2 regions of the Gordonia sp. LMA167 genome follow, and region 2 is predicted to be linked to the other one. Evidence: predicted binding sites of a transcription regulator. Region 2 holds the regulator's gene; the other holds the start of a gene.

Region 1 (15,956 bases), 390 kb from region 2:
ATCGACGGTGGCGAGTCGTCCGAGCCGTTGGGTCGAGAGGTAGTCGAGGACCTCGTCGTTCATGAGTGTGGTGTCGTCCATGCACCGAACGCTAGGACCTCATGTCGACTTGAAGTCAATCGTCGCTAGCGACGTGGCGCCGACGACCGAGCCTGATCGACTCGCGGACGGATCACGCACTCTTCCGCATGGTCGTTGACGATCCCACTGGCCTGCATCAGCGCGAACATGGTGGTCGGACCGACGAACTTCCAGCCACGCTTCTTGAGATCCTTCGACAGGGCGATCGACTCGGGCGAGGTGGTCTGTGACTGGGGTTCGACAGCAGCCTGCGGCTCATACTGCCAGAAGTAGGCCGGCAACGAACCTTCCTCGTCTATCAGGTCCGCCGCGCGGCGGGCGTTGTTGATGACCGCCTCGATCTTGCCTCGGTGTCGGATGATGCCGGCATCGGTCAGCAAACGCTCGACGTCGGCCTCGCCGAAGCGGGCCACCTTCTCGATCTGGAAACCCGCGAACGCCGCTCTGAAGTTCTCCCGCTTGTTGAGGATGGTGCGCCAGCTCAGCCCGGACTGGAAGCCCTCGAGCGCAACGCGTTCGAAGAACGCATCGTCTCCCTCGAGTGGAAAACCCCATTCCTCATCGTGGTAGGTGGTTTCCGGCTCCACACCAGCCCACCCGCACCGTGTCACGCCGTCATTTCCGGTGATGACAAACGACATGCAGGCTCCTCGTGTTGATCGACATCCGCACCCTACCGCCGCCCCCCGACAGCCAGGAGGTTTCATCCACTACGAACACGGCGCGAACCCCGCCACCGACCGAGCAGCGACCAACCGCTCGTCGAGTAGCAACGAACGAGGTAAGCAGCCCAACCACTGCCCGAGCAGCGACCAACCACTGGTCGAGTAGCGACGAACGAAGCGAGCAGCCCCAACCGCTGGTCGAGTAGTGACGAACGAAGTGAGGAGCGTATCGAGACCCGGCACCTACCCTGGAGACGTGTCCGCTCACGAGTACGTCCTGAACCGGCCCGACACCTTCATCACCGACGCGCTTCGCGGTCTCCTTGCGGCCAATCCGTCGATCGCGTGGGAGCCCGATCCCGGATTCCTGTACCGCCGTGACAGGGACGACGACCCTCGCGTCGCCCTGATCTCGGGCGGAGGTTCGGGACACGAGCCGATGCATTCCGGGATGATCGGGGCAGGCATGCTCGACGCCGCATGCCCCAGTCTGGTCTTCACCTCTCCCAACGCCGTGCAGGTCGTCGGCGCGACCCGATGGGCCGACACGGGCCGCGGTGTGCTCCACATCGTCAAGAACTACACCGGCGACGTGATGAACTTCCGGATTGCTCGACACATGCTGCGCGACGAGGTCGATACCGATCATGTCCTCGTCGACGACGACGTCGCGACCGAGTCAGAATCTGGACCGGGCCGCCGGGGCACCGGCGCCACCATCATCGTCGAGAAGGTCTGTGGCGCCGCCGCGGCACGCGGTGACGAACTCGCGCGGGTTGCCGAACTCGGACGGCGAACCGCCGAGAACTCGCGCAGTTTCGCCGTCGCGTATCGGGCATGCACCATTCCGGGCGCTGCCGCCCCCACGTTCGAACTCGACACGGACGAGATGGAATTCGGCGTCGGTATCCACGGTGAGGCCGGTGAGGACCGCACCGAGGCCATCGCAGCACGCGAGCTCGTGGCGCGCATGATCGATCGCATCGTCGAGTCTCTCGGCCTGGCGGCGGACGACCACGTCATCTGCCTGGTCAACGGACTCGGATCGGCGCACCCGCTCGAGCTCTCCCTCGTGTTCGGCGAGGTCGTCACCGATCTCGATCGTCGCAGGATCACGGTCGAGCGCTCCATGGTGGGGACATTCGTGACCGCCCTGAACATGACCGGATTCTCGATCACCCTCGTCCGGTTCGATGACGAGATCCTCGAGTGCTTCGACGACGACACCACTGCGCCCGCGTGGCCCTCACACATCGGTCGCGGGCCGGCATCGGTGTCGCACATCGCGTTCGCCGAGCCACACGACAGCGCGTCCGACGGAGACGAGTCGGCGTGGCTGTCCGAGTTCGTTCGGCGCGTGACGGATTCGATCGACGAGCTGACAGCGCTCGATCAGCAGGCCGGGGACGGCGACTTCGGAGCGAACATGAAAGCGGCGCTTGCACATTTCGACCTGCCGCTGCGGGGGTCGGATGCCGAGGTGTCGACGGCGATCAGCACGTCATTCCTGGTGCGTGCCGGCGGTACATCGGGTGCGGTGTTCGGCGTTCTCTTCCGCGGGCTCGCAACAGCTTTCGCTTCGTCTGATGACTTCGGGCGGGCCTTGCGTGAAGGGACGGTGTCTGCCCTGGCCGAGATTCAGGATCTCGGAGGCGCACAGGTCGGCGACAACACCGTCGTCGATGCCCTCGGTCCCGCCGCGCAAGCGCTCTCCGATGATGAGTCGTTGTCGTCCGTGGCCGACAAGGCGGAAGGGGGCGCCGAATCCACCAGGGACACCACTGCTTCCAAGGGTCGTGCCAGCTATGTCGGCGACAATGCCCGAGGCGTCGTCGACCCGGGCGCACTGGTGATCTCGTGGCTGTACCGGGCGGCCGCGTCACGACGGTGACGCAGCGCGAACCCACTCAGACGTTCTGAACGACCTCGCGGAATGTCTCATAGGTGGACTTCAGGGTCTGCGCTGCCACCGCCGAATCGGTCATGGCTCCGGACTCACCGCACCGCCAGGTGTCCATCGAGATGTGCATGAGCGACATGTACACCGCGACGGTCACCCGCACCCGAGGATCGTCGGACGGCAGTTCCATCCGTTCGGCGACCTTGTCGGTGATGCTCCGGAACTTCTTCTCGGCGAGTTCGGTACTGCGGCCACTCACCGACGGCGCCGTCTGAATGATCCGGTTCATGGTCTCGAAACGAGCGAGATCGACAGAACCCGTCGGGCACTCACCGCAGAAGATCTGCATTTGCGCGTTGACGAGTGCCTCGAACGCATTTCCGGTACGCGGCTGCGCGTCGAGGGATGCGGCCATGGCGGCGATCATGTCTTCGATCGGCGCCAGGATGACGTCCTCTTTGGTCGCGAAGTAACGGTTGAACGTTCGCGGTGAGATGTCGGCGGCATCGGAGATCTGCTCAACCGTCGTCGCCTCGAACCCCTGCGTATCGCACAACTCCAGCGCCGCGGCGATCAGCCGATCGCGCGTCTGTTCCTTCTTGCGTTCACGGAGACCGGCCTTGACCTGGCCCGTTCGAGGTTCAACGGCAGTCACGAGCAGATTGTAACTCGTCTGACGCAGAATTTCTGCGCCTACAGCCAATTGTCTGTATCCGCATTTTGTCTCTTGACGCCTTCTGTCTGACTCTGCCATTATTTGGAGGCAGGTCTTACACACCTCTCAGGATCGAGGATCTCTTGACCACCTCCGACACTGCGATCCCACAGGATCTCCCCCACTCAGAAATCGCATCTCCACCGCCGGCAAACTCACGCCGCTGGTGGGCACTGGGCGTCATCGCCCTCGCTCAATTGATGGTGGTGCTCGACGCCAGCATCATCACCATCGCCTTGCCCTTCGCCCAGACCGACCTCGACATCTCCGACGCCAACCGTCAATGGGCACTCACCGCCTACACCTTGATGTTCGGTGGTCTGCTGCTACTGGGCGGCCGCATGGCCGACTACCTCGGCCGCCGACGGATGTTCTTGATCGGACTCGCCGGCTTCGCCGCATCCTCCGCGATGGCGGGATTCGCCTGGGACGGCATGTCGTTCTTCGCCGGTCGCGCCCTGCAAGGTGTGTTCGCGGCCATGCTCGCGCCGGCAGCACTGTCGTTGATCACCGTCACGTTCACCGAACATCGCGAGCGGGCCCGCGCCTTCGCTGTCTACGGAGCGGTGTCCGGCGGCGGTGCGGCGATCGGCTTGATCGCCGGTGGCGCGCTCACCGAGTACTTCTCGTGGCGCTGGACGCTCTTGGTGAACACCCCGATCGCCATCATCGCCGCGATCGGCGGCCTGACCCTGGTGATCCGGGACCGGCCGTCCCCGCGCACCGGCACCTATGACCTCCCGGGTGCAATCACTGTCACGCTAGGTCTCGTCAGCCTCGTGTACGCCTTCACCCGGGCGGCCGAATCCGGTTGGGGCGCAACGTCAACAATCCTGCTGTTCGCGGCCGCCGCAGCACTGCTGGTTGCCTTCGTGCTGATCGAGAGCAGAAGCGCCAGCCCGCTACTGCCGCTGCGCATCCCGGGTGAGCTGAATCGTGGCGGGGCATATCTGATCGCGTTCATCATCCCGACGGCGATGTTCGCCATGTTCCTGTTCTTGAGCTTCTACTTCCAGAACACCCTCGGCAACACGCCGCTGAAGGCGGGCGTCCTGTTCCTACCCTTCCCAGCAGCACTGATCATCTCGGCCGGAGCGGCCAGCTCGTTGCTCCCCCGGTTCGGACCACGACCGTTGATGGTGATCGGCACCGTGTCGGGGATCCTGGGTTACCTGTATCTGGCGCAACTGGACTCGAGCTCGACCTGGCTCTCACACATCCTGCCCAGCGAGCTCCTCATCGCCCTCGGAATGGGTCTGGTGTTCGTGTCCATGCAGTCCGTTGCGTTGCACCGCATCGACGAACGGGACGCCGGCGTGGCCAGCGCATTGGTGAACACATCCCAGCAGGTCGGTGGTTCGGTCGGCATCGCACTACTGAGCACGATTGTGGCGCAGGTGTTCTCCAACGACCACCGCAGCGCCATGACGGTCGACCAGGCCACCGGACAGACCGTCCCGGTGAACCCGCAAGACTTCATGTCGGCGAGCATCCACAGCTACGACGTCGCATTCTATTGCGGCGCCGGGTTCATGGGCCTCGCATTGCTGGTCATCATCGGCATGATCCGAATGGGACGACACGAGTTGGGCGACGAACCCCAGAACGCGGCCGTCGTCGCAGCCTGACGAGCCTGCGAGCGTCACCCACCCGCTCCCTGAGGAGCCTGCGAGGATGCGTCACCCACCCGCTCCCTGAGGAGCCTCCGAGCCTGCGAGGATGCGTCACGAAGGGCGCCCCTTCGTGACGGTCCTCCGCTAGCGCTCCGGACCTCCTCAGGGATCGGGGGACGTCAGCGGGCTTGCCAACGTCACCCACCGCTCCCTGAGGAGCGAGCTTGCCGACGTCCCCCACCGCTCCCTGAGGAGCGAGCTTGCGAGCGTCACGAAGGGCCCGGATCAGCCGATGACCAGCGACTCTCCGTCGGCACCGACATTCACCGGAACCACGTCGCCGTCGTGAACATCGCCGGCCAGCAACGCCCTCGCGAGTTGGTCGCCGATGGCCTGCTGCACCAGCCGCCGTAGCGGACGGGCCCCGTAGAGCGGATCGAAACCACGCTCGGCCAGCCACTCCTTGGCCTTCGGCGTCACCGCGAGCTCCAGTCGACGCTGTGCCAGACGCTTGCCCAACTGTGCCAACTGGATGTCGACGATGGAGACGAGTTCCTCCGGGCTCAGCGCGTCGAAGATCACGACGTCGTCGAGCCGGTTGATGAACTCCGGCTTGAAGGCCGCGCGCACCGCCATCATCACCTGGTCCTTGTCGCCACCCGAACCGAGGTTCGAGGTGAGGATCAGGATCGTGTTGCGGAAGTCGACCGTTCGACCCTGACCGTCGGTCAGCCGCCCCTCGTCGAGGACCTGCAGCAGCACGTCGAACACGTCCGGGTGGGCCTTCTCGACCTCGTCGAACAGCACCACCGTGTACGGACGACGGCGGACCGCCTCGGTCAGCTGGCCGCCGGACTCATAACCGACGTATCCCGGAGGTGCACCGACAAGCCTGGCGACACTGTGCTTCTCGCCGTATTCGCTCATGTCGATGCGAACCATCGCACGTTCATCGTCGAAGAGGAACTCCGCCAATGCCTTGGCGAGCTCGGTCTTACCGACGCCGGTCGGTCCGAGGAACAGGAACGAGCCCAACGGGCGGTTCGGATCGGCGACACCGGCCCGCGCCCGACGCACCGCGTCGGACACCGCCTGCACCGCCTCCTTCTGGCCGATGACCCGGTGTCCCAGTTCATCTTCCATCCGCAGCAGCTTGGCGGTCTCACCTTCGAGCATGCGTCCGGCAGGGATGCCGGTCCAGGACGACACGACCTGCGCGACGTCGTTCGGTCCGACCTCTTCCTGCAGCATCACATCCTGACCCGGATCGGTGCCGGTCTTCTCCACCGCGGCAGCCAGTTGCTTTTCCAGCCCCGGGATCTTGCCGTAGCGGAGTTCGGCAGCACGGCCGAGGTCGCTCTCGCGCTCGGCGCGATCCGCCTCACCACGAAGCCGTTCCAGCTCCTCCTTGAGGTCGCGGACCGCGTCGATGGCGGTCTTCTCCGACTGCCACCGCGCCGAGAGTTCGTTGAGCTTCTCCTTCTGGTCGGCCAGTTCGCCGCGCAGCTTCTCCAGACGTTCCTTCGACGCGTCGTCGGTCTCCTTCTGCAGGGCGACCTCTTCCACCTCGAGTCGACGCACGATGCGCTCGACCTCGTCGATCTCGACGGGGCGCGAGTCGATCTCCATCCGCAACCGCGAGGCGGCTTCGTCGACGAGATCGATGGCCTTGTCCGGCAGGAAACGCGAGGTGATGTAGCGATCCGACAGCGACGCCGCCGACACCAGCGCGGAGTCGGTGATACGCACGCCGTGGTGCACCTCGTAGCGCTCCTTCAGTCCGCGCAGGATGCCGATGGTGTCCTCCACCGACGGCTCCCCGACGTAGACCTGCTGGAAGCGCCGCTCGAGGGCGGCGTCCTTCTCGATGTGCTGGCGGTACTCGTCCAGCGTGGTGGCGCCGACGAGTCGCAGCTCACCGCGGGCGAGCATCGGCTTGATCATGTTGCCGGCGTCCATCGCGGAGTCACCGGTCGCACCGGCGCCGACGATCGTGTGCAGCTCGTCGATGAAGGTGATGACCTGTCCGGCCGATCCCTTGATCTCGTCGAGCACGGCCTTGAGGCGCTCCTCGAACTCGCCGCGGTACTTGGCACCCGCGACCATCGAACCGAGGTCGAGCGAGATGACCGTCTTGTTCCGCAGCGATTCCGGTACGTCACCGGCGATGATGCGTTGGGCCAGGCCCTCGACGATCGCCGTCTTGCCGACGCCGGGTTCACCGATGAGCACCGGGTTGTTCTTGGTGCGCCGAGACAGCACCTGGACGACACGGCGGATCTCGGTGTCCCGTCCGATGACCGGGTCGAGTTTGCCCTCACGCGCAGCCGCGGTCAGATCGGTGGAGTACTTCTCCAACGCCTGATAGGTCTGCTCGGGATCGGCGGTGGTGACGCGGGCATTGCCACGCACCGCGACGAACGCTTCGCGCAGTGCCTGCGGCGTCGCACCGACGTTGGCCAGGAGTTTGGCGGTGTCGGAATCGCCGGTCGCGAGGCCGACGAGGATGTGCTCGGTCGACACGTATTCGTCGCTGAGCTCACCGGCAAGCTGTTGAGCTGCGCTGATCGCCGCGATCGACTCGCGGGAGAGTTGCGGCTGGGCGCTGGCGCTGGCCACCGTCGGGGCGCGGTCCACCAAAGCCTGGGCCTGTGCGCGAACCGTCGACGGGTCCACCCCGACCGCCTTGAGCAGCGGCGCGGCGATGCCGTCGGACTGATCGAGCAGGGCCACCAGGATGTGAGCCGGACGCACGTCGGAATTCCCAGCACTGGCCGCCGCCTGCACGGCAGCACTCAACGCTGCCTGCGTCTTGGTGGTCGGGTTGAAGCTGTCCACTCGCGTGTACCTTTCTCTTTAGTCCAACAGACTCAAGTATGAGCCATTCGAGAGGTGCAACGCCAGTAAAGTTGAGTGCATTCCACTCAAGTCTTGCCTAGGGTGTGATGACGGTCACATTCTAGCGTCTCCAGTAACTCATTGATGCCTGCCCGCTCCCCCGAATCCGGCGCATCCACACACCGACAGGTTGGCCCGGCCGCGGCCCGGGTGTATGCCATCATCGTGTGGCAGGTGTCCGCCTGGACGGGCACGTCTGCCACACGCATCCTCAGTTCAGCGCCTTGGCGATGACGTCGGCGGCCGTTCGTCGCGCACGCTCGAGTGCGGTCGTCACGTCGAGCGCGCGGAAGTCTTCGGAGATGATCTCGACACCCCATGGGCCGCCCCATCCGATGTCGGCGAGCGCCTGGATCAGTCCGATCAGATCGAATGACCCTTCACCGCAGAACAGTCGCCGATCCCGGGTGTCCTCGAACAGGGTGCCGCGCACGGTCTCGGCCGCATCGTCGAGTTCGACGCCGAAGAGAATGTCCGAGGTGAGCGACGCCCGGAGATCGGCGATCGAGGTGCCGGCTCGGAACACATGCCAACTATCCACGAGCACACCGCAATTGGGTCGGTCCACGGCCCGCACGAGGTCGGCTGCCATCGGCACGCTGGACACCATCGAGAAGGGCATCGCTTCGATGGCCAGGCGGATTCCACGGGCGGCTGCATCGTCGGCGAGATCACGCAGGGGCGAGACGAGCGGGTCGATCGAATCCAGCGCGGTCCCGAACGCGGTGCCGATCTTGATGTGGCCGGCGCCCAGATCGGCGGCGGCCCCGAACAGCAGTGTGCGCACGTCATCGGAAGCGGCGCGTTTGTCGCCGGTCTCCCACCAGTCGGTGAGCAACTCGACCTCGACGTGCCGCAGGCCCGCGCCACGGATCGCTTCGCCGAGTGCGCCGAAGCCGGGTTCGTCGCGCAGAACACGGAGATCATCCTGAGCGATGCCGATGCCGGCCCATCCGGTGTCGGCGATTGCCTGGATGCGTTCGGCGATGGGGATCGGACTGACTTCGCTGGCCTGGAGCGGCTTGACGTTGCCGGCACTGGTCCAGCAGGTGGCGAGGAGTTCGATGGAGTTCGAGGACATGGCGTCGCTGAGCTTTCTGTGCGTGGTGGAGTCAGGCTTTCGGGATACCGATGGTCGTGCCGGTCGTCGCCGATTCAAGGGCGGCGTCGGCGAGTGCCAGCGCGAGCAGGCCGTCGTCGAAGCCGGGTGAGCACGGTTTCCCAGTACGGATGGCGGCGACAAATGCATCGAGCTCGGCACGGTAGGCGGCCGCATAGCGTTCCAGGAAGAACGGGAAGTACGGCTGCGCTTGTTCGGTGCCGGTGGCGTCGTATCGGCGCACGGTGGTCGGCGTGATGTTGCCGGCCGACAGCATGCCGGTGGCCCCGAAGGCCTCGAGTCGCTGGTCGTAGCCGAAGGTGCAGTGACGTGAGTTCATGATCGTCACGATCTCGCCGTTGCTGCCGCGCAAAGTGACTGTCGCCGAATCGAAGTCGTTGAGCTCGGCGATGTCATCGCTGAACACGTTGGCGCCGACGGCGGTGACCTCGACGATCTCCGGAACGAAGAACCGTGCGATGTCGAGGTCGTGAATCGTCATGTCGCGGAAGATGCCGCCGGACGCCTCGATGTAGCCGCGTGGTGCGGGTTCGGGATCGCGGCTGATCACGATGAGCTGTTCGAGCCGACCGATCGCACCCGAGGCCACCTGTTGCTGGATGGCGGCGAACGCCGGATCGAAGCGGCGGTTGAATCCGAGCATGATCGGTACGCCGTGCGCGAGGACCGAGTCGCGGCATTCGCGCACCGTGTTGATGTCGAGGTCGATCGGCTTCTCGCACAACACTGCCAACCCCTTGGCCGCAGCGCGTGACATGAGATCGACATGGGTGGGTGTCGGCGAGGCGATGACGACTCCGTCCAGCCCCGGCTCCGCCAGCGCGTCCTCGGGATCCTGGACTGCGCGAGCACCGGTCGCCGCGGCGAGGGCTTGTGCGCCATCGAGGAACGGGTCGGCGACGACCGCAAGTTCGACGTCCGGGTTTTCAGCGATGCTGCGGGCATGGACGTGGCCGATGCGGCCCGATCCGAACAGGGCCAGGCGCAGCTTGTCGTTCGACATGGGTGATCCTTTGCAGTGCAGGGGTGTTGGCCCCGGAGTGACGTGTGAGTTGGCGACTACAGATCGATGCCGGCGCCTCGGTCCGCCGACGACCGATAGCAGGCGTCGATGATGCGGGCCACGGTGAGCGCATCAGAAACCGGTGACACGATCGGGGCGCCGGTGCGGATGCTGTTGATCCAGCCCCGCATCTCGGTGTGGAAGTTGCTGATGTTCTCCAGTTCGGGCAGTTCGGAGAACCTGTTCGCCTCGGTCCGGGCGAACGGCGGTGTGAAGTAGCTCTGCGTCCACTCGGTCCACCCCGCCTGGTATCCCTCGCGTGCCTCGTCGACGAACACGCGCAGCCGCTGCGGGAGCACGCCGGCCTCGATCAGCCCGTTCGTGCCGTGGATCGTGATGTTTGAGCTCTCGAACCATTCCAGGCGGTCGTGGCCGTCGAAGCTGAATGTCGTGGACATGTCGGGGTAGTTCAACAGCACCGCCGCGGAGTCCTCTCGGCTGGCATCGTCGGAGAGCTTCGACGACTTGTGCACCCGCGCGTTCACCGAGTCGGGAGCGCCGAAGACGTGCACCAGCGCATCGAGCATGTGGCAGCCGAGAATCCACAACACGCCGCCCATGTCATTGGGCTGATTGAGATGCTGGGTGAGGTGCTCCCCGGCCAGCGCCGCGCCGCGCGCGGAGACGCTGACGACGTCACCGATGACGCCCTTGTCGACCAGGTCCTTGGCGCGATTGATCGATTCGGCCAGGCGCACGTTGTAGCCCACCTGCAGGACCAGGTTGGCAGGCGCCCGCAGCTCCGCGTCGCGGAGCTGCTCGAGGTCGGCAACGGTACCGCCACCCGGCTTCTCGACGACGACCGATTTGCCTGCGGCGAGCGCACGCAACGCATGGGGCACCATGTCCCGGCTCTTGGAGTGGACCATGATCGCGTCGATCTCGGTGTCGCCGAGGATGTCGTCGATCTCGCGCGCCTCGAGGTCGTACTTGTCGGTGAAGTACTTCAACCGGGAATCGTCGTCGGCGGCGGCGATCACCTCGACACCGTCGATCTCCCACAGTGCCCGCACCCGGGCCGACGCATGGGGATGAGTGATACCGAGTAGGCCTACGCGAATGGTGTCGGACACGGTGGGGTTCTCCTGTCTGGCAATGCTCTGGGCTATCTGCCGGTTACCTCTGTCGGGTCCGAGCAGGTGGTGAGTGCATGTCCTGCGGCGCTTAGCCCGGCTCGACTATCACCTAGTGGACATCTCGTCCAAGTGTGGCATGGGGCACGTCGCGGGTCAAGACGATGCCTCGGACACGGCCGGATCGACCCAGCCGAGATACCGCGAGAGTTCTCGGGCGCCCCACTCAACCAACTCGGATACCGACCGGCCCTCGTCCGGCTCCGCGAGGATGCCCTCGCGGAGGCCGCTGACCGACAGTGACGCGGCGACACGGCCGTAGTGGTCGAATATGGGCGCGCCGACGGCTGCGATACCAGGGGTCACGGTGTTGTCACTGACCGCGAGCCCGGTATCGCGCACCGCTTCGAGCTGTGCATACAACTCCGACCGCGACACGGCGTCGCGGCGCAGGTCATCGCTCGACGCGGCGATCGAGGCGTACTCGTCCCAGGCCTCCTTCTCCTCGAAGGCGAGCAGCGCCCGTGGGGCGGCTCCGACGTGCAAGGGAAGCGAGCGTCCCAGCTGCAACACCGTGCTGTTCACCCGCACCCCGTCGATGCGCTCGATACAGACGGCACGTGGGCCGTTGCGCACACACAGGAACGTGGTCTCACCGGTGGCTCCGTGGATCTCCTCGAGAATCGGGCGCGCAGCCTTGCGGATGTCGAGTCGTCGAACCAGCTCCGAGGCCAGGGTGAGGACCTTGCCCCCCACCCGATAGGCACCTCTGGGGGTGATCTGTTCCACCCAGCCGAGGTCCACCAGGGACGCCAGCATCCGATACACCGAGCTGGCCGGCTCGTTCGTGAGCTCGGTCAGTCGGGCAGAGGTCGCAACTCGTTCTGCGGCAAGGGCTTCCATCAGTGCCCCGGCTTTGAGGATCAGCGCAGGCGAGCGTGGGCCGCTGCGTTCGGCGACAGCGGCCGCACCCAGGCCGCCGCGTGGCACCGGCGACGAAGGCCGGCCCATCGACTCGGCGATCGCGCGTGCCGCGACCTCGAGGACCTGCGCCGCCGACTCGGCCTGCGGGACGATGCTGGACCGCAGACCGGCGACCGAGATCACGCCGACGACCTGGTCGTCACGGCGTACGGGTACCGCCACCGATGCGATACCGTCGACGATCTCGCTGTCGGTGACGCTCCACCCGCGCGTCACGGTGAGCGTCAACCGAGCGCGGAGATCGTCGACACTGGTAGGTGTGCGGGCTGCCAGCGGCTCGAAGCCGGCCGAGGCCAGCCACTCTTCTCGGACCGCGTTCGGCGCGAACGCCAGGGCCACCTGCGATGCCGCGCCCGCGTGCGGTGGTAGCACGCGGCCGGGCTCGAGGTCGCGCAGGTCCACGACCGCTCCGCCCTCCTGATCCAGGCACAGCAGGCCGCCGGGCCCCGGAACGGCGAAGTACGCGTTCATACCGACCTGTTCACGTACCCAGCGCAAATGCTTGTGCAGGTCGCGCCGGTCGACGAAGGCCTCGACGACGGCGTCGCCCCAGCGCAGCAACCCCGGGCCCAGTTCGAGTCGACCATTGGCGCCACCGCGGACGATCTCCAGCTGCTCGAGTGCGGCGGCGATCCGGTACACGCTCGGCCGGGGCTCATCGACGGATTTGGCCAGCTCAGCAGGGGTCGACGGGCCCGAGCGGGCGAGTTCGTCGATGATCTGACCCGCCTTGGTGAGCAATTGAATGGAGTTCACTGCGCCTCATCCCTGAAGTTGTCGGGCCTGCTCCGGCACGCCGATCGCCGATCCGACCCTGCCACGCAGGCGGTTGATACCGCGCTGCCCGGAGCGTCTCTCGTCATTCGACGTTAGCCGTATCACTTTCTATCAGAACCGTGGTACTGTGCGAACACCTCGTCCATTGTATGAGAGTACATCTCCCGAACAATCTGCAGGAGGGGTCACGTCGATGACCTACGACTTCATTTATCAATCGCTTCCGATGAGGGTCCGCTTCGGCCCCGGTGCCCGCCGCCTGCTGGCCGAGGAGCTCGACCATCTCGGGCTCCGGCGCGTGCTGGTGCTGTGTTCGCCCGGGCAGGACGATGTCGCGCAGCAGATTGCGGACCTGTTGGGTGACCGCAGTGTCGGTCTGTACCCGCACGCCGTCATGCACGTTCCGGCCGAGGTCGCCGAAAAGGCCACCGCCACCGCGGCCGACCTCGGTGCGGACGGTTGTGTCACCGTCGGCGGCGGCTCGGCCATCGGCCTCGGCAAGGCGATCGCCCTCAAACACGGATTGCCGATCATCGCCGTACCGACCACCTACGCCGGCTCGGAGATGACGCCGGTCTGGGGCTTGACCACCGACGGCCGCAAGGAGACCGGACGGGACCAGGCAGTCCTGCCCCGCAGCGTCGTCTACGACCCGGAATTGACCACGACACTGCCCGCCGCCATGTCGGTCACCAGTGCGTTCAACGCGATGGCGCACGCCGTCGAGGGCCTCTATGCACCCGATACGAGTCCCATCGTGTCGTTGCTCGCCGAGGAAGGCGTCCGCGCACTGGCCGCGTCGCTGCCCGGGGTGGTCGCCGATCCCACCGGCCTCGATGCGCGCAGCGAAGCCCTCTACGGCGCCTGGCTGTGCGGCGCCACCTTGGGCGCCACGACGATGTCGCTGCACCACAAGCTGTGCCACGCGCTCGGCGGGACGCTGAATCTGCCGCACGCCGAAACACACACGGTGGTCCTTCCGCACGCGCTGGCCTTCAACGAACCCGAAGCGCCCGCCGCAGTTGCTGCGCTGTGCCGTGCGCTGCCCGGCAACGGCGCACCGTCGTCGCGGATCTGGCGGCTGTCGCGCGAACTGGGGGCACCCGCCTCCCTGGCCGAACTCGGCATGACCGAGGACGACATCGACCGCATCGTCGACGAGGTGACCGCCCGCCCGTACGGAAACCCGCGGCCCGTCACTCCTGCTGCGGTCCGAGAACTGCTGCGCGCGGCCTGGGCCGGCGATCGCCCGGCCGGCCACTGACCACCATCCGCCCCACGACCATGATCGAGATCACCATGACCGACACCGTTGCCGCCCACACCACCGCCATTCCGACTCCCGGCCCTGAGCAGGACGCGGTCGAAGAGCGACTGACCCGCAACGTCCTGCAGTCCTTCGCCGAGTGCAAAGATCCACGTCTGACCTATCTGATGCAGGCTCTCGTGCGTCATACCCATGCGTTCATCCGGGAAGTGCGACTGACCGAATCCGAGTGGAACACGGCAATCGAGTTCCTCACCGAGGTCGGCAACATCACCGACGACCGCCGACAGGAGTTCATTCTGTTGTCCGATGTGCTCGGGGCATCCATGCAGACCATCAATGTCAACAACGAGGCGGTCGGCGACGCCACCGAGGCGACCGTCTTCGGGCCCTTCTTCGTCGACGACGCTCCACGCATCGACAACGGCGGCGACATCGCCGGCGGTGCAACGGGCCAACCGTGCTGGGTCGAGGGCACCGTCCGCGACCTCGACGGTGCGCCCGTCCCGAACGCCCGGATCGAGGTGTGGGAAGCCGACGACGACGGCTTCTACGACGTCCAGTACGGCGACGATCGCGTCAGCGGTCGAGCACATCTGTTCAGCGACGACGAAGGCGGCTTCCGATTCTGGGGACTGACCCCGACGCCGTACCCCATCCCTCACGACGGCCCAGTGGGCAGAATGCTCGCCGCGACCGGACGCTCGCCGATGCGGGCCTCACATCTGCATTTCATGGTGTCGGCCCCGGGGCGGCGCACACTTGTCACCCACATCTTCGTCCGTGGCGACGAACTGCTCACCTCCGACACCGTCTTCGGCGTCAAGGAATCGCTCGTCAAGGACTTCGTGCCACAGGGCCCGGGCACACCCACACCCGACGGCCGCGACCTGAACGGATCTGACTGGGCCCGCGCTCGCTTCGACATCGTGCTCGCCCCTGACCGCTGACCTCCGACCGCTGACCTCTGACCTCTGACCGCTGACCTCTGACCGCTGACCTCTGACCCCCGACACAACTGAAACAGACTGCACCACTACAGAAGTAACCACCTCTCTGCAAACAGCCCACAACCGGGAACCGGAAGCATCCGACCCGGCAGGAGAAACTCATGTCCAACACCGCCCCCTCTCTCACGGCAAGCGGAGTAGCGCTGCCACCCTTGCGTCCCGGACCGCACCAACGCCGCATGGACCTCATCGCGGTCGTGGCCACGTTCGGCGGCCTGCTCTTCGGCTACGACACCGGCGTGCTCAACGGCGCACTCGAGCCGATGAGCCGGCAACTCGGCCTCACCGCCGTCACCGAAGGGCTGGTGGTCAGCACCCTGCTCGTCGGTGCCGCGATCGGCTCGGTGCTCTGCGGCCGGATGAGCGACGTCCTCGGCCGCCGCAAGACCATGATCATCCTGTCGATCATCTTCTTCTTCGGAACCCTCGGCGCAGTCGCCGCCCCCAGCCTCGAACTCCTGCTGCCGGCCCGATTCATCCTCGGCCTCGCCGTCGGCGGTGCATCGGTCACCGTGCCGATCTACCTGTCCGAGCTGGCGCCCGCCGAACGTCGCGGCACTCTCTCCGGGCGCAACGACCTGGCCATCGTGATCGGTCAACTCGCAGCGTTCGTCGTCAACGCCATCATCCACGCGGTGTGGGGCGAACACGACGGTGTGTGGCGGATCATGCTCGCGGTCTGTGCGATCCCCGCGGTCTGCATGTTCATCGGTATGCTCCGGATGCCCGAATCCCCACGCTGGCTCATCTCCAAGGGCCGCGACGACGAAGCACTCGCAGTGCTCTCGCA
Region 2 (15,956 bases):
CCTCGCCCACCTGGTTCGGCAACCACGCCTTCTTCAACCGACCCACCCCGTGTTCGCCGGTGATGGTGCCGCCCAATGCGATCGCGAGGTCCATGATCTCGCCGAACGCCGCCTGGGCACGCGCGGCCTCGTCGGGGTCGGAGGGGTCGAACACGATCAGCGGGTGGGTGTTGCCGTCGCCGGCGTGCGCGATCACCGAGATCATCACCCGACGTTCCGCGGCGATCGTCGCGACACCGTCGATCAGGGCCGGGAGCTGCGGGAGCGGTACGCCGACGTCTTCGAGCAGCAGCGAACCGAGTTTCTCCACTGCGGGGATGGCGGCACGCCGGGCCGCGGTGAATGCCTCGCCTTCCTGCGGGTCGTCGGTGGCGAACACCTCGGTGGCACCGTTGTCCTCGAACGCCCGCTGGATGATCTCCACCTCGGCGGCACCGGCGGGCCCCGGCGCATCCGACTGCGCGACCAGCAGCGCGCCGGCCTCACGGTCGAGGCCCATCCGCAGCATGTCCTCGACGGCGTTGATGGACACCGAGTCCATGAACTCCAGCATCGCCGGCCGGATCTGAGCGGTGATGGCCAGCACCGCCTCGCTCGCCTGATGCACGGTGGCGAAGCTGCCGACGACGGTCGACGCCGGTGCCTGCGGCGGCAGCAGCCGCAAGGTGATCTCGGTGACGATGCCGAGCAACCCCTCACTGCCGACGAACAGCTTGGTCAACGGCAGACCGGCGGAGTCCTTGAGTTGTTTGCCACCGAGACGCACCGCCCGGCCGTCCGCGAGCACCACCTCGAGCCCGAGGACATAGTCGGTGGTGACGCCGTACTTCACACAGCACAGGCCGCCGGCGTTGGTGGCGACGTTCCCGCCGATCGAGCAGATCTCGAACGATGACGGGTCCGGCGGATACCAGAGATTGTGCGCGGCAGCGGCGGCCTTCACCTCGGCGTTGAACAATCCCGGCTGGACGACGGCGGTTCGGGTGGCGGTGTCGATGACCAGCTCACGCATCTTCTCGGTGGAGAGCATCAGCGCGCCGTCGACCGCCGTCGACCCACCCGAGAGGCTCGTGCCCGCTCCCCGCGTCACCATCGGCACCCCGTGCCGCGCGCACCATCGGACGACGGTCTGTACCTGGGCGGTGGTGGTCGGACGCACCAGGGCGAACGGCGTACCGGCATCCGGGTCCTGCGCTCGGTCCTGCCGGTAGGCGGCGAGGATGTCGGGATCGGTGACGACCATTCCGTCCGGCAACTCGGTGGCGAGGGACTCCGGGGTGACGACTTCGGTCATGATCCCAACTGTATGCCCCGCCGTTCGCCCGATTCTTCAACACCGCGAGGCCGCCGGAGTGACGACGCCACGCTCACCAGGCGGAAAATTGCGACGACACCGACTCACAGCAACCCCGCAGCTCATCTGCTCGATGTCCGAAGTGTCGGGTTGTACCGTCACTCACATGCCGCCTGAACCACCTGACCACGACCGGGGACTGCGGTTCGATCTGCAGTCGCTGACCCGGCGACGCATGTTCGCCCTGTTCGCCACCGGTGCCGTGGCCACGACCGCGGCGGCGTGCGGATCGGACTCGTCCGGCGGTTCGTCGGGCACGTCGTCGGCGTCTACGTCGAGCGCCGGTACCGATGCGTCGGGCACGGCGCAGGGCTGCGCGCCCGCCGCTCCCGAGGAGACCGCGGGCCCCTATCCAGGAGACGGCAGCAACGGACCCAACATCCTGATCGCCTCGGGCATCGTGCGCAGTGACATCCGGTCGAGCTTCGGCGACGCCTCGGGCACGGCGGAGGGCGTGCCGGCCACCATCACCATTCGGCTGAAGGATCTCGTCGACAACTGCACACCGGGGCAGGGCATGGCGGTCTATGTCTGGCACTGCGACCGCGACGGCAATTACTCGATGTACAGCCAGGCCGACGCCGACCAGAACTACCTGCGCGGAGTCCAAGTGGCCGACGCCGACGGCATGGTCCGTTTCACGTCGATCTTCCCGGCCTGCTACGCGGGCCGCTGGCCACACATCCACTTCGAGGTGTTCGATTCGCTCGAGCAGGCCGTGGCCGGATCGGATGCGCGACTCACCTCGCAGATCGCGCTGCCGCAGGATGCCTGTGATGCGGTGTTCGACCACGACAGCGCCTACGCCCAGAGCATCACCAATCTGTCGCACGTGACGTTGGCGTCGGACAATGTGTTCGGCGACGGCTGGGATGCGGAGCTGGCCACGGTCACCGGCAGACCCGCCGACGGCATGACCATCGACATCACCGTCGGGGTCGCATCCAAAGCCGACAACCAGCAGCAGATGGGTCCGCCCCCACCGGGTGGGCCGGGCATGCCCGGCGGCCCAGGAGGACCGATGCCGAGTCCACCCGGTGGGCGCGGCGGACCGCCGCCTCCGGGAACCTGAGGTTCTCAACCGCCCTGACCGGGCAAAATGGGTTGGGTGAGCGATATGAACGGGTACATCCAGGACGCGGAGAAACACTGGCCGTCGCGCTCGACACAGGTCCGGGATACCGGCCGCGCCGGGGTGACCACCCGCCACCGCGCCGATCGTTCCTGGCCCGACTACCCTGACGTTGTGTTCGGGGCGGGTGACCTGGTGGGCGGCTACGCCATTGACAGCTACCTGGGCAGCGGCAGCAGCGCCGAGGTCTACCGCGCCCACCGGGGTGATGATCCCGATCCGGTCGCGCTCAAGGTCCTGCACACGCGACCCAACGACCAGCAGCGCATGCGCGAACGCTTCGATCGGGAGTTCACCATCGCCTCGCTCCTCGATCACCCACACATCGTCGACATGTATTCGCGGGGCGAGATCGACGCCGCGGACGTCGATGACGAGAACCGCACGCCGGCAACGGTTCTGTGGATGGCGATGGAGTTCATCGACGGAACGTCGGCGAACGAACTGATCACCCACCACCCGACCGAGGCCGGGGTCGCGACGATCACGGACATCGGTGAGCAGATCGCCGCCGCCTTGGACTACGCCCATCGTTGCGAGGTCTTGCACCGAGATGTCAAACCCGCAAACGTGATGGTCTCCACGAGCGCCGAGCAGACGCGCGCCGTGCTCACCGACTTCGGGATCGCCCAATTGCTCGATGACGCCCGTCCCCTGGCACGCAATGGCCGGGTCCAGGGGTCGATCGCCTATGCCGCCCCGGAACTGCTGACCGCACAACGGCTCTCCCCGGCCACCGATCAATATGCCCTGGCCGCGAGCATGTTCGAGCTGCTCACAGGTGATCCACCGTTTCCGCGGGCGACTGCGTTCGCCATCACCTACGCCCATCTCCACGATCCGGTGCCCGCGCTGACCAAGGCTCATCCGTGGCTGCCGTCGTCGTTGAACTCGGTGTTCGTCAAGGCGCTGGCCAAGAACCCTGCCGATCGCTATGACACCTGTGCGGAATTCACCGACATCATCCGGCGTGCGTTGCGGGATGTCCCGGTGCCCGAACCGGCACGGAGGCGCGGGTGGTGGACGCGGTGAGCGCTTCGCGCCACCTTTCGTTCGGGTGAATGCCGAGGCACCGTATCGAGACCACCACACCGGATCTCGACACGCCCTCGCCCAGCAGGAGGGCACCCAACCGCTGGTCGAGTAGGCGCCGAGGCGCCAGCCGAGGCACCGTATCGAGACCACCACCGAATCTCGACACACCCAACCGCTGGTCGAGTAGGCGCCGAGGCGCCAGCCGAGGCACCGTATCGAGACCACCACCGAATCTCGACACACCCAACCGCTGGTCGAGTAGGCGCCGAGGCGCCAGCCGAGGCACCGTATCGAGACCACCACCGGATCTCGATACGCCCTCGCCTGGCGGCTCGGGCTACTCGATCAGCGGGTGGGGCTACTCGATCAGCGGGTGGGCGTCGACTACTCGATATCAGCGGGTGGGCATCGACCACTCGATCAGCGGGTGGGTCGGCAGCTAATCCTCGATCCGGTACACCCGCAATGCATTCTCTCGGAAGACTTTCCGCAGCACATAGTCGCCGCGGGGTGAGATCAGGTCGATGAGGGCACCGATGATCATGTCGAGCGACGCGTTGGGTTTGTCGATCGGGAAGTTGGAGCCGAAGATCACCCGGTCCGCGCCGAAATGGCCGAGGACATGCTCGACGAGAGGCCCGATCATCTCGGCGAGCGTGCCTCGGCTGCCGACGTTGCCCCACCGTTCGCGCCCGTAGCCGAGCACGGGCAGTCCGAGACCCGACAGCTTGACCATCACGTTGGGGCAGGCGGCGACGGTGATCATCCGTTCGCGCCACAGGCGCAGGATGTCGGCGCGCGCCCCCGCCGTCGCCCCGGTCCGTGCGCCGACCGGACCGAACACCCCGACGGGCGCGCCGATGTGATCGACGACGATGGTCACCTCCGGGTACTCGCGCGCCAGGGTCACCACATCGTAGAGCTGATGGGAGTACACGAAGGCGTCGAAGACCAGCTTCCGCTCGGCGACCTCGGCGAAACCCTTCAGAAAGGCGGTCGAGGCGAGAATGCCGTCGCTGTCCGCGCCGTTGCGGATCTTGGGGTCCGGGTGGCGCGTGGTGATCCACCGGATGCCGCGCATGCGGTCGGTGAGCGCGGCGTGCTCGTCGAGCAGTTCCGGAAACCTTTCGGAGCGCGGATCGGCATGCGCGACGATCGCGCCGAGACGGGGCGCCGACCCGAGCCCGAACGGCAGCCCGACCACGTAACGGGTCTCCTCGACCGCCGAGCGGCCCGCCGGGGACTCCGAACCGCCGGCTGTGTCGTCGCCGCGCCAGTGCGACTCCATGTGCACCACCGTGTCGACCCGAACGCCGGCAATCGGCGGAACCATGACTGCGTCGGCCAGATACTGCATCGGCTCATAGACCCGCGCCACCGTGCTCGGGGTCAGCACGTATTCGCGGTCCGCCTGCGACACCACCATCGGGAACACCCGGTCCCCGAACGACGGGACGAACCGATACAGCCGCGAGAGTCGGTTCGCCGCCCATGGTGTGCTCCGCGGATTCCACTGGTGCAGATGGGCATCGACTATGCCCGGAATCACGCCATCGAGCGAGCTCACCTACCCGAGATTGCCACAGTTGACGCGGACCCGACATCGAATGATCGATCGTAAGTCACCGTCGCTCGACCGTTAGGGTGACTAGAGTCTTTCGGGATAATCGGGTCGACGCGGAACAACGGATCAACGGGGAGGTGAGTGCGACGTGGCCAGTCACTCTCGGCACACGCTGCATCACCTCCGTGACCTGATCAATCGCGACCCCGACCGCTTCTCCACCAACATCTACACGCGGATGTTCTCCATCGACCCGGACCTCCGGGAACTCTTCCCGGCCGTGATGGCGGGTCAGCGCGATGCGTTCTTCCGGGTGATCGACCATGTGCTCGACGTCGTGCCGAGCGAAGCCGGGCATCAGGAGCTGATCGAATTCCTGGCGCAACTCGGCCGTGACCACCGCAAGTACGGCGTGCGGCCCGAGCATTACGGCATCATCTACCAGGCGTTGATCGCCGAGTTCGCCGCGATCCTCGGCGATTACTGGGACGACGAGGCGGCGCAGACGGTGACGCAGGCGATGATGCTGACCACCGGGGTGATGCGCGGAGCCGCCGAAACCGCGCCCCATCCGGCGTTGTGGTCGGCGCAGGTCGTGGAGAAGTTCCGCATCACCCGTGACCTGGCGGTGGTCCGGCTGCGCACCGACGCGCCGCTTCGGTTCGACGTCGGCCAGTACCTCGAGGTTCAGGTTCCGCAACGCCCCAAGGTGTGGCGCAATCTGTCCCCTGCCATCCCCCCGAACCCGGCGGGCGAACTCGAGTTCCATGTCCGTGCCGTGCAGGGAGGAACGGTGAGCTCCGCGATCGTCGGTGAGACGCGGCCCGGCGATGTCTGGTATTTCGCTCAGGGCCACGGCACGCTGCACGTCGACCGGCAGCGGCCGGTGCTGATGGTCGCGGGCGGGACGGGCCTGGCGCCGCTGCGAGCGCTGTTGATCGAGATGTCGAAACGGGCCGACTCGCCGCCCACCCACATCTTCTATGGGATGCGGTACCCGGGCGAGCTGTATGACCTCGCGGTGCTACGTCGGATCGCGGCGACCAATCCGTGGCTGACGGTGACCGCGGTGTCGGAGGAGACTGCCGATCCGTGGTGGATCACGTCGATGGCGACGCCGGAGGCATTGGGGATCGAGCACCGGATCGGCACCCTGGCCGAGGTGGTCGCCGGGTCAGGCCCGTGGGATGACCATCAGGTCCTGATCGCGGGGTCGGCGAAGATGATCGACACGACCCGTCGCCGACTGCTCATCGCGGGTGCGCGGGCCAGCATGATCCAGCACGACCCGGTCGGCTGACGGTCCGAGCTTCCTCCCCCGGGTATCGCCAAACTCTCCACCAGCCGGCGGGGGACCTGCCGATACCAGGGGAACGAACAGAGCGTCTTCGCGTCAGGGCGGGCCGTAGGTGGTGCCCGGGCCGCCGCCGAACACGGTCTCCGTCGTCGTCTCGGTGACGGTGACGGTCGGCGCATCGGTGGCGGTCTCGGTCTCGGTTTCGGTCTCGGTGGCCGTCGACGTCTCGGTGACGGTCTCCCGCTGAGCGCGCACCGTCGTGGTCGCCACCTCGGTACGGACCTGTGTCACCGGTTCGGCAGTGCGGGTCACGGTCGTCGGTGGCGCGGTCTCGGTGACCGTGGACGTCGGGGCCGCGTCTTCGTCGGCAGCGTCGACCCCGGCGAAGACGGCCGACGCTGCGATCGCGCCGAGGGCCAAGGCCGCCACGATCGCTGCGCCGATCAGCCACCAGCGACGGTTCGACGACGCTCCGCGCACCGCGGCAGTGGGTCGCACCGCGAGTGTGGCCGCACCGACGGCAGCGGCGAGCGCCGGTTGGTGGGCCACCGTGACCGGGCGCGCCAGTGCGTACTCGAGGGCCGACGCCGCGCCGGGCACCTCCGCCCCCGGGCCGGTACACACCACCGACGTCACCGACGAACCGCCGGGTGCGGCCACCACCGCGTCGGCGACAGCACTGGCATGGGCCGGATCGGTGACGGGACCGGGGGAACCGTAGGCGAACTCGGCCGTGCCGAGCACCTCGCCGGTCGCCGAGTCCAGTGTGACCACCGACGATCCCGGCGACGGGACCGCCGCGCGGTCCAGGTCGACGACGGCGATGATGCCGCGGCCGGCGACCACCGCGCGGGCCGCCTCGGCAAGGGCGCTCGGCGAGTCGGTGACGAGAACCTTGTCGTACCAGCCGGGCCGAGACGTGCCGGGCGAAAGATTCGACTGCAGATAGCTTTGCGTGGCCGGCCGCGCACAGGCGATACCGATCCGATCGATCTCGTACGGCACGGAATCCACGAGCTCGTGGATCGCGGTCTCCGAACTCTGTGCCGACGGATCGGGCAGCTCGACCAGGTTGGTGGCGATGATCTCGCCGTCTGGGCCACGGACGATGGAGGCCACCTGATCCTCGACGACGGAGATCCCGAGCACCGACCCGGCCGAGGGCGAGCCGCCCCCGAAATGGGCGCCCTTCGTCTCGGCCATGTCCTCAGTCCTGTCTCCGGCGACGTTTCGTCCCGAGTCAGGGTAGCGGGTGGGCGATGTCGCCGATCAGTCGGCTTTACGCTTGCGCCGCGGCTGCCACACCACCAGCGCGCTGGTCCGTGGTACCGGCACCAGTTCGCCGCCACGCCGCTGGGACGCGCTGTCGAGGTCGGCCTGGAGTTCACGAACCCGCTGCTGGAGCGCGTCGACCTGATTGCTCAGGTCGATGATCCGCTTGATCCCGGCGAGGTTCACGCCCTCCTCCTGGGACAGGCGCTGGATCTCGCGGAGCAGTTCGACGTCGCGCGTGGAGTAGCGCCGGCCGCCGCCGCTCGTGCGTTGCGGCGTGACCAGACCGAGCCGGTCATAGGTGCGCAGTGTCTGCGCATGCATGCCGGCGAGTTCGGCGGCGACCGAGATGAGGAACGTCGCGGCACTCTCGTTCTCGAAGTCGCGCGCCATCATCATCGCCCCCACCCGGCGCGGGGATCGAAACCGGCGGCCTTCTCCGCGGCGGCGTACTGCCGCATCGCTTCGGCGGCCGCGTCGTCCAGTTTCGGCGGTACGGCCACCTTGACGGTGACGAGCAGGTCACCGGCGCCGCCGGACCGCTTGGGCACCCCACGTCCTCGGACCCGCAGGGTGCGGCCGTCGGTGGTGTTCGCCGGGATCTTGACCCCGACGGTCCCGTCGAGCGTCGGCACCGACACCGTCGCACCGAGCACGAGCTCGGAGATGCTGACGGGCAGCTGCACTTTGAGGTCGTTGCCGCTGCGGGTGAACACCTTGTCGGCGGTGACGTGCACGACGACGTACAGGTCGCCGGACGGCGCTCCGCGACGGCCCGCCTCCCCCTGGCCGGCCAAGCGAATGCGCTGGCCGTCCTCCACGCCGGCGGGAATGCGGACATTGATGGTGCGGGCGCGGACCTTCACACCGGTGCCCTCGCAATCCGAGCACGGATCGTCGATCCGTGACCCGGTGCCCTGGCAGTCCTGGCACGGTTCGCTGAAACCGAACGCCCCCTGGTTGCGGCTCACGAACCCGGAACCGTTGCAGTTCGGGCAGACCCGCGGACTGGTGCCCGGCTTCGCGCCGCTGCCATGACAGGTCGTACAGGGAGCCGGGCTGGTCACCCGCAATGGGACGGTCGTACCCATCGCGGCGTCCTTGAACGACAACGACGTCTCGGTCTCGAGGTCGTTGCCGCGCTTGGGCCGAGTGGCCGTCGAGTTGCGCGGGCCGCGGTTGAACAAGCCCTCGAACAGGTCGCCGAATCCGCCGCCGGCGCCGCCCGCGTCGCCCCCGCCGAACAGGTCGCCGATGTTGAAGTCGGCGCCGGTCGACGTCGTGTAGGTCGTTCCCCCGCCTCCGGGGAAGCCCCCGGGGAACCCGTTGCCTCCGCCGCGGAATCGTCCGCCGGCGAACATGGCGCGGGTCTCGTCGTATTCCTTGCGCTTCTCGGCATCGGACAGCACGCTGTGTGCTTCAGACACCCGCTTGAATCGCTCTTCGGCCGCGGTGTCACCCGGATTCGCATCGGGGTGCAGCTCGCGAGCGAGCTTCCGGTAGGCCTTCTTGATCTCTTCAGCTGAAGCGTCAGAAGCAACGCCCAGGTCCTTGTAGAAGTCGTGTTCCAACCACTCTCTCTGCGGAGCCACCAGACGTCACCTCCTTCGATATGTCAATTGTCTGGATGAAGTTGTCCTTGTTCAGTTGTCGTTCACTGCTCCCTGAGGAGCGAGCCGAGCGTCCCCGCCCCCTGAGGTGCGAGTTTCCCCGCCCCCTGAGGAGCGAGCCGAGCGTCCCCGCCCACTGAGGAGCGAGCCGAGCGTCCCCGCCCCCTGAGGAGCGAGCCGAGCGTCCCCGCCCCCTGAGGAGCGAGCTTGCGAGCGTCACGAAGGGCGCCCCTTCGTGACGCTCGTCGCTAGCGCTCCTCGCTCCTCAGGGAGCGGGGTGGTCGCTAGCTCTAGCGCTCCTCGCTCCTCAGGGAGCGGGGTGGTCGCCAGCCCTAGCGCTCCTCGCTCCTCAGGGAGCGGGGTGGTCGCCAGCCCTAGCGCTCCTCGCTCCTCAGGGAGCGGGGTGGTCGCCAGCCCTAGCGCTCCTCGCTCCTCAGGGACCGGGTGGTCACTCAGGGAGCGAGGAGGTCACCAGCGCCCCTCGCTCCTCAGGGATCGAGAAGGGTGCGCTTATTGTGCACCAGTCTGTTCAGTTGCATTGCTCGGTGTATCAACCGGGTCGGTGACCGTGACCATCGCGTGACGGATCACCTTCTCGCCGAGCCGGTAGCCGGTGCGGTACACGGCACCGATGACCGGCTCCGCGCCCTCACCGTCGTGCTGGACCGCCTCGTGCAATTCGGGGTCGAACACGTCGCCCGGTTCGCCGAACTTGGCGAGTCCCTCGCCGGCCAGTGCGCCGGCCAGTTTGTCGGCGACACCGCGCAGCGGTCCGCTCTCGAGGTCGCCGTGCTCACGGGCACGGTCGAGGTCGTCGAGAACCGGCAGCAACTTGTCGATGAGGAGCTGCTTGCCATAGGCGACCGATCCCTGCTTCTCCTCGGCAGCCCGCCGCCGGAAGTTGGCGAACTGGGCCCGTTCTCGTTGCAGGTCCGCGGTCAGCTCGGCCACCCGCTCGTCGGCGACGTCGGCGGCTGTCTCGCCCTCGTCGGGCGCCGCATCCGTAACCGGCTCGGCTTCCGCCGGGCCCGGTCCGGCGGCCGGATCCTCGCGCACCTCACCCGTTTCCGGGTCGATGCGACGACGATCGGTCACCGTGACCGGTTCCTCGGCAGCGTGCGTGCCGTCCGGCCCGCCAGCGGTCACTTGTTGTCCCCGGTGTTCGACGGCTCGTCGACGACCTCGGCGTCCACCACGTCGTCGCCGCCGGCAGTCTCACCTTCCGGTGCGCCACCGTTGGGCGACTCCGCAGCCGATGCCGCATAGATCGCCTGACCCATCTCCTGCGACTCGGTCGACAGCTTCTCGATCGCGGCCTTGATGGCGGCGATGTCGGTGCCCTTCAGAGCCTCCTGAGCCTCCGCGATCGATGCCTCGACCTTGTCCTTGACCTCGCCCGGCACCTTGTCCTCGTTGTCCTTGAGGAACTTCTCGGTGTGGTTGACCAACGACTCGGCCTGGTTGCGGGTCTCGGCCTCCTCGCGACGCTGACGGTCCTCGTCGGCGTGCGCCTCGGCGTCCTTGATCATCCGGTCGATCTCGTCCTTGCTCAGGCCCGAGCCCTCCTGGATGCGGATCGAGTTCTCCTTGCCGGTGCCCTTGTCCTTGGCGGTGACGTGCACGATGCCGTTGGCGTCGATGTCGAAGGTCACCTCGATCTGCGGCACACCCTGCGGCGCAGGGGCGATGCCGCCGAGTTCGAACGAACCGAGCAGCTTGTTGTGCGAGGCGATCTCACGCTCACCCTGATAGACCTGGATCTGCACCGACGGCTGATTGTCCTCGGCCGTGGTGTAGGTCTCCGACCGCTTGGTCGGGATCGTGGTGTTGCGCTCGATCAGCTTGTGCATCACGCCGCCCTTGGTCTCGATACCGAGGCTCAGCGGGGTCACGTCGAGCAGCAGCACGTCCTTGACCTCGCCGCGCAGCACGCCGGCCTGCAGGGCGGCGCCGACGGCGACGACCTCATCGGGGTTGACGCCCTTGTTGGGCTCCTGGCCACCGGTGAGTTCCTTGACCAGCTCGGTCACCGCGGGCATACGGGTCGAACCGCCGACGAGCACCACGTGATCGATGTCGCCGACGGCGATGCCGGCGTCCTTGATGACGGCCTGGAACGGCGCACGGGTGCGCTCGAGCAGGTCCGAGGTGATCTTCTGGAACTCGCTACGGCTCAGCTGCTCATCGAGGAACAGCGGGTTCTTCTCCGCGTCGACGGTGATGTAGGGCAGGTTGATCGAGGTGCTCTGCGACGCAGACAGTTCGATCTTGGCCTTCTCCGCAGCCTCACGCAGACGCTGCATCGCCATCTTGTCCTTGGTCAGGTCGATGCCGTTCTGGCTCTTGAACTTGTCGACGAGCCAGTCGACGATGCGCTGATCCCAGTCGTCGCCACCGAGGTGGTTGTCGCCGGAGGTCGCGCGGACCTCGACCACACCGTCGCCGATCTCGAGCAGCGAGACGTCGAAGGTACCGCCACCGAGGTCGAAGACGAGGATGGTCTGCTCGCTCTCGCCCTTGTCCAGGCCGTAGGCCAGTGCGGCGGCGGTGGGCTCGTTGACGATACGCAGGACGTTGAGGCCGGCGATCTGGCCGGCTTCCTTGGTGGCCTGGCGCTGCGAGTCGTTGAAGTAAGCCGGGACGGTGATGACCGCGTCGGTGACGTCCTCACCGAGGTAGGACTCGGCGTCGCGCTTCAGCTTCTGCAGGGTGCGGGCGCTGATCTCCTGCGGGGTGTACTTCTTGTCGTCGATCTCGACGGACCAGTCGCCTTCGCCCATGTGACGCTTGACCGACCGGATGGTGCGGTCGACGTTGGTGACCGCCTGGTTCTTCGCCGGCTGTCCGACCAGAACCTCACCGTTGCGTGCGAAAGCGACGATCGAGGGCGTGGTGCGGGAGCCTTCGGCGTTGGCGATGACGGCGGCCTCGCCGCCTTCGAGCACGGAGACCACCGAGTTGGTGGTGCCGAGGTCGATTCCAACTGCACGAGACATATGTGTTCCTCCTAGTTCATGGGTCTGCACCCAAGTACGTGCCCGGGTCCGGCGCCGGTCTGGCACGAACCGCGGATGTTCTTCGAAACCCGCGCGGGACCCGAACCTCAGTGCATCCGACTCATGTCCTACTGAAAGAACGAGCCGGAGTCAACCTGGGTTGAGTCTACACGACTCAGGTTTCTCGATGAGTCCAACGGGACGATCGCGGAGAATGTTCCCGATTTCGCGGTCAAAGTTGAGCGTATATCACTCAATGTGAGTCAAATCTCACTGCCCGGCTCCGGTCATGCGACACCCAGCGACCGCTGTTTAGACTGCATCAGCCGGGCATGGACCCGGTCTCCAGACGCGAGGCCTGTGACCTCGGAAGGCGGGGTCGTGACATCGAAGCCGACGATGACTGACCGGCAGGCGCGGTTCGGGCGGGCGGCTCTCGACGTCATCGCCGCCGGCGGCCTGCGAGCACTGACACATCGATCGGTGGACGAGGCGGTCGGCCTGCCCGCCGGCTCGGTCAACTACTACGCACCGACCCGATCTCGACTCCAGGCACTCGCGCTCGCCGAGGTGTACGAGCAGATGTATGCCATCGCGATACGGGCGTTCACCCCGATACTCGCGGCCGGAAACGACTCCTCCACCGACATGATCCTCGACTGCACCACCGACTTCGTCGAGGCGATGTCCACCGAAGGGCAGGGCGTGGTGAGTGCGCGCCACGCGCTGGTCGTGGAAGCGCAGTTCGACGACGAACTGCGCAAGCAGGTGAACGCCAACCGCAGCGCCTTCATCGAGTTCACCGAGCCGTTCGTGGCGGCGTTCGGACCGGACAGCCCGGAACGGTCGGCGGAACTGGTGGTGGCGCTCATCGACGGACTCATCCAGCAGCAGACACTGATCGCGACCACACACTTCCCCCGGGAATTGATCCGCCTGGCGATCGCGCGCATCTTCGGTTTCCCGACCGGCGACGACTGATCGATTCCTACCGCCGACGGGTAGCGAAGGATCGCGGTGGCGTCCCATCGCGCCCTGGAGTACGACGACGACCGATACAGCGCCGGGAAGGACTGCGGGACAGTGCATCTCGTTGATTTGTTGGCCCGATACGTGCCGACGTTCACGGTGACATGTTCACCGGCGATGACTGCCACCACGCGGTCGGCGCCATCGGCACGAGCGAGCCTCGCGGCCAACCTTACCTTTCGGTAGCTTCACAATTCCGACACGGATGTGCACCAATGTGAATATTCTTCGCTCATGCGCGCATTCAAATCTGTTGGTGTGGCACTTCTGGCTACGGCGTTGACCTTCGGCACAGTGACTGCGATCGCCCCGACGGCAATGGCATCCCCCACAGCGGTATCGGCCTGCATTCCCAAGTCGACACCCGAACAAAACAAACAACTCGGTGCGCTGACCGATCCGAAAAGCATCGTCACCTATGACGACGCGCAGAAGAAGATCGCCGACCTCCGCAAAGTCCTGAGTAAACCCAACGACTACCGCGGAACCTTCCCGATCGCCTTCGACGAGATCCTCAAACTCGTTGGTCCGAGTATCAAATCGGGGATCTACGACGACCCGGTCTGGGCCACGGCCCTCGCGGTGGAGGTCGTGCGCCTGTATGTGAGCGCGCTGCACGAGTTCGTCACGGGCGGAAAGCCTCCCGCTCACTGGGCGCAGGCGCTGCGGCTGACCACGCACTGCGACCGCAGTCCCGGGCGCGTGCTGATGGGCGAGATCTTCGCGCATCTGATCATCGACTTCCCGAACGCATTGGTGACGGTGAAGTCGACGCCGCAGGACACCCGCGACTTCTACACCTTCGGTGGGGCACTCGTAGACGCCACTCCGGCGATCATCAAGGCCTTCAAGAAGACCTACGGGGTCGATCTGGAACCATTGTTCACCGCCTGGTTCCTCGGTGACATCATCGGCGACAAGCGAGCGACCACCGTATTGTTCCAATCGACTCGAACTGCCGCCTGGGTGAACAACTTCGGTTTGCAGAACCCGGTGACGCACGATGCCACAGTTGCCGAGATGTGGGTGCTGTATGAGAACGCGACGGTGTTCATGAACATACTCGAGAACATCGGGCAGATCTGATAGGAACTGTTCGGTTTGCGACGGTGACTCACCGAATCGGCGAAGAATGACATAACAATCAACACCTGCGAGCCGCGGTAACGATGATCGATACCGCGGCCCGCTGGTGTGTCGGTTTCAGCCAATGGGTTGCTTGCCGACGAGCTACACAGGTTCCGGCGGCAGCGCATCCCCGGGGAAGCCCCGGGCGGGGTGCACCTCGAAGGTGAAGACTTCGGCCTGAACCCCAGGGTCGTCGTTCATGAGTCCGGTGGTCGTGTCGACGTCGCGATCGAAGATGCCCACACCGCACACATCCGAATCGTCGAGGACCGGGAGCACCACGGACAGGGCGCCGGCCGCCCGGAGCGCGAAATTGCGGCGGCCGTGTTCCCAGATGATCGCCTCGGCCTCGGGAGATTTGTACTTCGGGCCGGCCCGAAGGATGACCACGGAATACGGCTGGGCGTACTGAAGACTCGTCTGCATTTCTTCGTCGGTGATGGTGGGTAGATCGGTCATGGGACCTCCTCGACATCCGTTCCGCGCAGGTCGCAGGCTCACCTGATCCGGGCGCAGCGTTGACAAACCGCAGTACCGATTATCGTCGTCGCACTCATCGGCTGCTGCCGATGTGGCCGAATCAGAGCCGCCGATCCAGCACCCACCCGAACGGCACAGACTCTTGACTTTCCCGCATCGTCTATCAATGATAGTTCTATGCCTATCAACGATAGGAGCCGCTGATGCCGCCACTCACACTCGATAAGCGCGCCGCGCGACGCCGGCAGATTCTCGACGCCGCGTGGTCGATTGCGAACGAGAGCGGTCTGGGTGCGGTGACTCTGCACGAGGTCGCCCGACGCGTGGGCATGCGGCAGCCATCGCTGTACAGCTATGTGTCGTCGAAGCTGGATCTGTTCGACGCGATGTTCGCCGAAGCCTACGAGGAGTTGCTCGCACGGATCGATGCCGTTCCCGCGGCCGGTTCGGCCCGCGAGCAACTGATGCGGCTGTCGCAGACGATCGTCGAGTTCGTCGTGGACAACCCGCCACGCCAACAGCTGCTGTTCCAGCGCACCATTCCCGGATTCGTCCCCTCAGAGACCTCCTACCGGTTGGCGGAGCAACTGGTACGGCGCACACAGGTCCTGCTTGTCGCGGCCGGCGCGACACTGCCTGCCCAACTCGATGCCTACACCGCCGTCATCGCCGGCATCGGGGCCCAGCAGATCGCCAACGACCCCGGAGGTGACCGATGGACCCGACATGTCGAGACCATGGTCGCGCTCGTCGTCGACCACTTCCCCCGAGAGGACGCCACACAATGACTTCGTTCGAAAGCACCCGTCCCGCAACAGACATCAAACGGATCGGCCACGACGAGGCGATGCAACTCACCGCCACCGAGAACGCGCGCCTGCTCGAACTGCTTCGACGCCTCGGTCCCGACGACTGGGCGAAGGCCACCGACTGTGACGGCTGGACGGTCCGAGACGTGGTGGTCCATGTCATCGCCTCGGCCCAGGCGCAGGCCAATCCGCTGGAATTCCTCCGGCAGGTCCGGGCCGGGAGACCACTGACCGCTGAGATCGGTGGCGA

What was found. Region 2 encodes HspR, which represses chaperone genes until heat shock. Its sites were predicted from a motif close to ANNTGAGTNNNNNNNACTCANNT; they were not measured.
Region 1: clpB (ATP-dependent chaperone ClpB) is a predicted target of HspR. The motif match lies at 7,882-7,904, and genes of this name have one in related genera.

The regions. Positions count from the first base shown of each region.
Region 1 covers NZ_CM176708.1:6,396,394-6,412,349, forward strand. The annotation lists gene ACVT6V_RS28710 (PPOX class F420-dependent oxidoreductase) at 1-81, opposite strand, end outside; gene ACVT6V_RS28715 (DNA-3-methyladenine glycosylase I) at 126-722, opposite strand; gene ACVT6V_RS28720 (dihydroxyacetone kinase family protein) at 1,003-2,637, shown strand; gene ACVT6V_RS28725 (TetR/AcrR family transcriptional regulator) at 2,654-3,301, opposite strand; gene ACVT6V_RS28730 (MFS transporter) at 3,445-4,989, shown strand; gene clpB (ATP-dependent chaperone ClpB) at 5,260-7,812, opposite strand; gene ACVT6V_RS28740 (sugar phosphate isomerase/epimerase family protein) at 8,084-8,953, opposite strand; gene iolG (inositol 2-dehydrogenase) at 8,985-9,995, opposite strand; gene ACVT6V_RS28750 (Gfo/Idh/MocA family protein) at 10,052-11,128, opposite strand; gene ACVT6V_RS28755 (IclR family transcriptional regulator) at 11,285-12,868, opposite strand; gene ACVT6V_RS28760 (maleylacetate reductase) at 13,083-14,153, shown strand; gene ACVT6V_RS28765 (intradiol ring-cleavage dioxygenase) at 14,189-15,106, shown strand; gene ACVT6V_RS28770 (sugar porter family MFS transporter) at 15,268-15,956, shown strand, end outside.
Region 2 covers NZ_CM176708.1:6,784,080-6,800,035, forward strand. The annotation lists gene ACVT6V_RS30480 (FAD-binding oxidoreductase) at 1-1,294, opposite strand, end outside; gene ACVT6V_RS30485 (intradiol ring-cleavage dioxygenase) at 1,461-2,426, shown strand; gene ACVT6V_RS30490 (serine/threonine-protein kinase) at 2,601-3,518, shown strand; gene ACVT6V_RS30495 (amidohydrolase family protein) at 3,961-5,088, opposite strand; gene ACVT6V_RS30500 (FAD-binding oxidoreductase) at 5,234-6,385, shown strand; gene ACVT6V_RS30505 (hypothetical protein) at 6,479-7,585, opposite strand; gene ACVT6V_RS30510 (heat shock protein transcriptional repressor HspR) at 7,652-8,050, opposite strand; gene dnaJ (molecular chaperone DnaJ) at 8,050-9,246, opposite strand; gene grpE (nucleotide exchange factor GrpE) at 9,775-10,410, opposite strand; gene dnaK (molecular chaperone DnaK) at 10,407-12,260, opposite strand; gene ACVT6V_RS30530 (TetR/AcrR family transcriptional regulator) at 12,642-13,241, shown strand; gene ACVT6V_RS30535 (DUF5995 family protein) at 13,524-14,375, shown strand; gene ACVT6V_RS30540 (hypothetical protein) at 14,520-14,876, opposite strand; gene ACVT6V_RS30545 (TetR/AcrR family transcriptional regulator) at 15,101-15,685, shown strand; gene ACVT6V_RS30550 (maleylpyruvate isomerase family mycothiol-dependent enzyme) at 15,682-15,956, shown strand, end outside.